2 regions of the Enterococcus sp. LJL99 genome follow, and region 1 is predicted to be linked to the other one. Evidence: predicted binding sites of a transcription regulator. Region 1 holds the regulator's gene; the other holds the start of a gene.
The links. The regulator CtsR, encoded in region 1, represses protease genes until heat stress. The targets are predictions, from matches to a motif close to TTGGTCAAAAAAGGTCAAANA.
Positions count from the first base shown of each region.

Region 2: a site for CtsR is predicted at 1,313-1,333, ahead of ACYSNW_RS16445 (ATP-dependent Clp protease proteolytic subunit). Genes of this name have one in related genera too.

Region 1 covers NZ_JBTXLT010000003.1:399,932-402,141, forward strand. The annotation lists gene ACYSNW_RS07160 (ATP-dependent Clp protease ATP-binding subunit) at 1-950, opposite strand, end outside; gene ACYSNW_RS07165 (CtsR family transcriptional regulator) at 955-1,422, opposite strand; partial or broken gene ACYSNW_RS07170 (transposase) at 1,794-2,162, shown strand.
Region 2 covers NZ_JBTXLT010000015.1:40,447-42,656, forward strand. The annotation lists gene ACYSNW_RS16440 (hypothetical protein) at 66-500, opposite strand; gene ACYSNW_RS16445 (ATP-dependent Clp protease proteolytic subunit) at 663-1,253, opposite strand; gene ACYSNW_RS16450 (rhodanese-like domain-containing protein) at 1,457-1,852, opposite strand; gene ACYSNW_RS16455 (ROK family glucokinase) at 1,868-2,210, opposite strand, start outside.

The DNA of each region.
Region 1 (2,210 bases):
AGAGCTGGTTTTAAAATATTCGAAGCATCTATTGCACCTTCTGCTCCCCCAGCACCAATCAAGGTATGAAGCTCATCTATAAATAAAATAACTTGTCCATCTTGATAGATTTCATCAATCACCTTTTTCAATCGGTCTTCAAATTCTCCGCGATATTTTGTCCCAGCAACTAAAGCGCCCATATCAAGCATCATCAAACGTTTCTCCAACATATCTTCCGGTACTTCACCATGAACAATTTTTTGTGCCAATCCTTCCGCTATAGCCGTTTTACCTACACCAGGTTCTCCAACTAAGACAGGATTATTTTTCGTACGACGACTTAAAATTTGAATCAAGCGACGGACTTCTTTCGAACGACCAACAACCGGATCTAAATTGTTTTCTCTTGCTAACTTCGTTAAATCACGCGCTAAAGAATCGAGAGTCGGAGTTCCCTTGACTGCATTTTTTTGTGTTTGATTATTTCTACGACGACCATTCATCCCACTAGCTAATTGTGGATCTGTGACGCCCATTTTTTTCATTAACAATTGGCGCATTTTAGATAAACTTAAACCAAGGTTTAACAAAATACGAGAAGCCAAAATGTCTTCGTCTCTTAGTAAACCGAGTAAAATATGTTCCGTTCCGATTTTTGAAGCACCTAAACGTTTTGCTTCATCACCTGCATAAGCAAATATTTGCTTCGCTCTAGGAGAATATGGCAAGTAAGCACCTTTAGGATAACTTTTCACGGTTCCATATCCTGTCAAATGCTCAATTTCTTCGCGAATATCATTTTTATCTGTATTCAGTTGACGTAATGTTTTCCCAGCAATGCCATTGGGTTCCAGTACTAATGCTAACAGTAAATGTTCTGAACCAACAGATTGATGTTTAAAATATTTCGCTTCTTCTTGTGCAATAGCTAGAACTGCTTTGGCACTTTCTGTAAATAATTCATCCATATTCTCATTCCTCCTCATAACTCAAACGTTCTAGAAACGAGTGCATTAATTGCGCTCGTAAATATTCTTCGTTTGCTTCAATTTTAGTTAAAGTTTGTTTAGCAAGTGCAGAAAGAATAATATTTCCTTCTTTTTTTGTAACAACACCTTCTTCATATAACTTTTGAACAAAAATCAAAGCATCTTTTTCAGACAACGAATTTCCAATAAGTTGTTGAATTTGTTTCAATAAATGATGGCTATCAGAAATTTGTACTTTAGCAATCCGAATATAACCGCCACCGCCACGTTTACTTTCCACAGAATAGCCTCTTTGTATAGTAAAACGAGTATTTATTACATAATTGATTTGGGAAGGAACACAATTAAATAAACTAGCCATTTCTGCTCTACGAATTTCAATCTTGTTACTTTCTTCCAAAATTTTCTTTAGATAGGCTTCAATTAAGTCTGAAGTATTTTGATTACTCATGATATTCACCTTTTCCTTGACTATTACTGACCATAATTATACAGAAGTTTGATGCGTAAATAAAGAAGAATGCTTGATTAAATATAAAAAATAAAAAAGAGTTAATTAATCAAATATCATTTAATAAGTATCAAGGATATGAACTAAAGCTCTTACATTTTAAAAATTATGCGTATATAGTAGCTCTCTAAAAAATGGCTCTATAATTTATGGGACTGATGAATCAGAAATGATTCTTCAGCCCCATTTTTCATTTTAAGTATAAAAAAACATATCGTTCTCATGTATGATTAATTTACCACAAAAAAACAAACAGAGAGGACGATATGTCTATGTCAGATGATATCAAAAAAATGCTAAGAATTACAGATAAATATCCTTACTTAACTGAAGCTATGATGATTGATCGCTTAGTAGACTACTCTAAACCTTTAAAAGAAGCCTACGGTAGCTTTCACGACTTGACTGATGCGTTTAGAACGAAAAATCCTGATGAATTTTTTGCATTACTTAACGAGCTTCCAGCTACTTTAGATGAGGAGTTTCGAAAGAAACTACAGACCCTTTTTAAGTTTGAAGAAGGGATTCGAAATGCCATGATTTATCCGTACTCTAACGGTAAAATAGAAGCAAAAAATACACATATTAAAACCCTTAAGCGCATTTCTTATGGATTTAAATCATTTGAGAACATGAAAATACGAATTTTTCTGATCAACGGTTTAATTAAGGTAACATAACAAAAAAATCAGAATGAAAGAGTCACTCCTCCATTCTGATTTTTAATT
Region 2 (2,210 bases), on a different contig from region 1:
TATTAAAAAAATTATGATATTTTAATTAATTAATTCTATTTTTTACTTTTTTTATTGTCTTTTTTCTATTTTTTTAACAAAAGATTACTCATTCTTGTAATTGCAAATGAAATATCATCCGTTGCTTTATCTTGTTTTTCTTCTGAAGCATCAAATAAAGCGACATCTACGCCTTTTTCAGCATCTAATGAGGTAACCATTTCGATACAACCATTTAAATACTCAATATAAGAACGTTCGAATTTTTTATGAATCCCCATCACTCGAGCTGGTGGACGTAATTGAGAAGCTTTTTCTAATAATATTGTATATTCTTTTGTTCCTTCTTCAAAAATCGTACGGATTTCAGCAATTCTTTCTGGTGCTAACTCATTGGTTTTATCTTCGTTAATGGCTGTACGAATTTCTTCATAATACACATTCATTTTTTCGCCAACTTCTTCTGTTTCTTTCACAATATCATTGATTTTTTGTACATAATACCCTAAATTTGGTTTCACATTCGTTCCTACTTTCTTTTGTTTATCTTCTTTATTCTACACTGATTCAGCTAATACTGACAAGAACAATTTAGAATTGTCGCATAGTAAAAAAGCTGAAGCAAAACTAAATCATCGTTTTGCCTCAGCTAAAAGACCTAAACTTGTTCTTTTATCTTTATCCTATTTTTTGATTTCATCGCTTGTTTGAATGATGTTTGCGACCATTCCATAGTCTTTTGCTTCACTCGCAGACATCCAGAAGTTACGGTCTGTATCTTGAGAGATTTTCTCGTATGTTTGACCTGTTGCTTCGGCAATCAAACGATTCACACGTTCACGCATTCTTACGATTTCTTTTGCTTCGATTTGAATTTCAGTTCCTTGACCTCTGACTCCACCAGCAGGTTGATGAATCATATAGCGTGTATTTGGTAAGCTATATCTGTTTTCTGCCTCAGCAGCTAAATAAATCGTGATTCCAGCACTTGCTACCCAACCAGTTCCGATAACAATCACTTCGGGCTTAACAAATTGAATCATATCATGAATCGTATCGCCGGCCTCAACGTGCCCTCCTTGGCTATTGATAAAAATTTTGATTGGTTCGTCGCCCATAGCGGCTAGTAACAATAATTGTGAGGTTACTTCTCTTGCCAAGTCTTGATTGATTTCACCATAAATCAAAATTGTACGTTCTTCAAATAATTTTTTCATAAACAAGTTTGGTTGACTTGGTGTTTCAATTTCTTCATTTTCTTCTAAATAATTCATAGTATTGACCTCCTTATGCTTCTATATTAATAATACCGTAATCAAGAAATTTGTCCAGATTTATGACCTATTTTGACCTTAAAAAATAGCAAAATACGTGACTTAATGACTAATTCTTCATCAGAAATCAATCAGAGGCTGAGACAATTGTCCCAACCTCTTTCAGAGTTACTTTTTTATTATTGCATAAAAACAGTTATAAATTAAGCATTTTTTTTCTTCGTTTTACCTGTCCAACCTTCATAGCCACCTTTTAAAATATAAAGGTTCTTAAAGCCATTTTTACGTAACAGATTTGCCGCACGAATACTCAACGCTTTTTTCTGATCGTAAAGATAAACTGGCTGATCTTTTCTAATTGAAGCAATCATTGTTTTAAGCGTTGGATAAGGCATATTTCGCGCACCTAAAATATGCCCTGCATCAAAAGTATCTTTTTCGCGGACATCAATGACTTGTGCTTTCCGCATTCCTTCTTTAAATTCGTCCTCAGATAAGGTTGTAGCTGCCCTTCTTGCCATAATTCGTAAATATAACTCGTTTATTCCAAAACCAGCAATAATGGCTATTAAAATAGCGTTAATAATCCAAAAAATCATCGTTAAATTCCCTTCTTATTGATCTTCAAATTGTAGTGCTAGAGAAGCCGCGCCGATAACACCCGCTTCATTTCCTAATTGAGCTAATTTAATTGAGGTACTTTCACGCACTTGTGGGAACGTGAATTCCTCAAAATAATTCTGAACTCTGATTCGTAAAAATTCACCGGCTGCCGAAACACCGCCACCAATAACAATGCTTGATGGGTTCAATGTATTTCCAAGGTTCCCTGCTGCCAAACCTAAAAAGTAACAAACACGGTCAACAACTCGCAATGCAAATGGATCTTCAGCTTGAGCAAAATCAAATACATCTTTACTCGAAACATCTTGACCATCATCAATTGCTTGTTTTAGT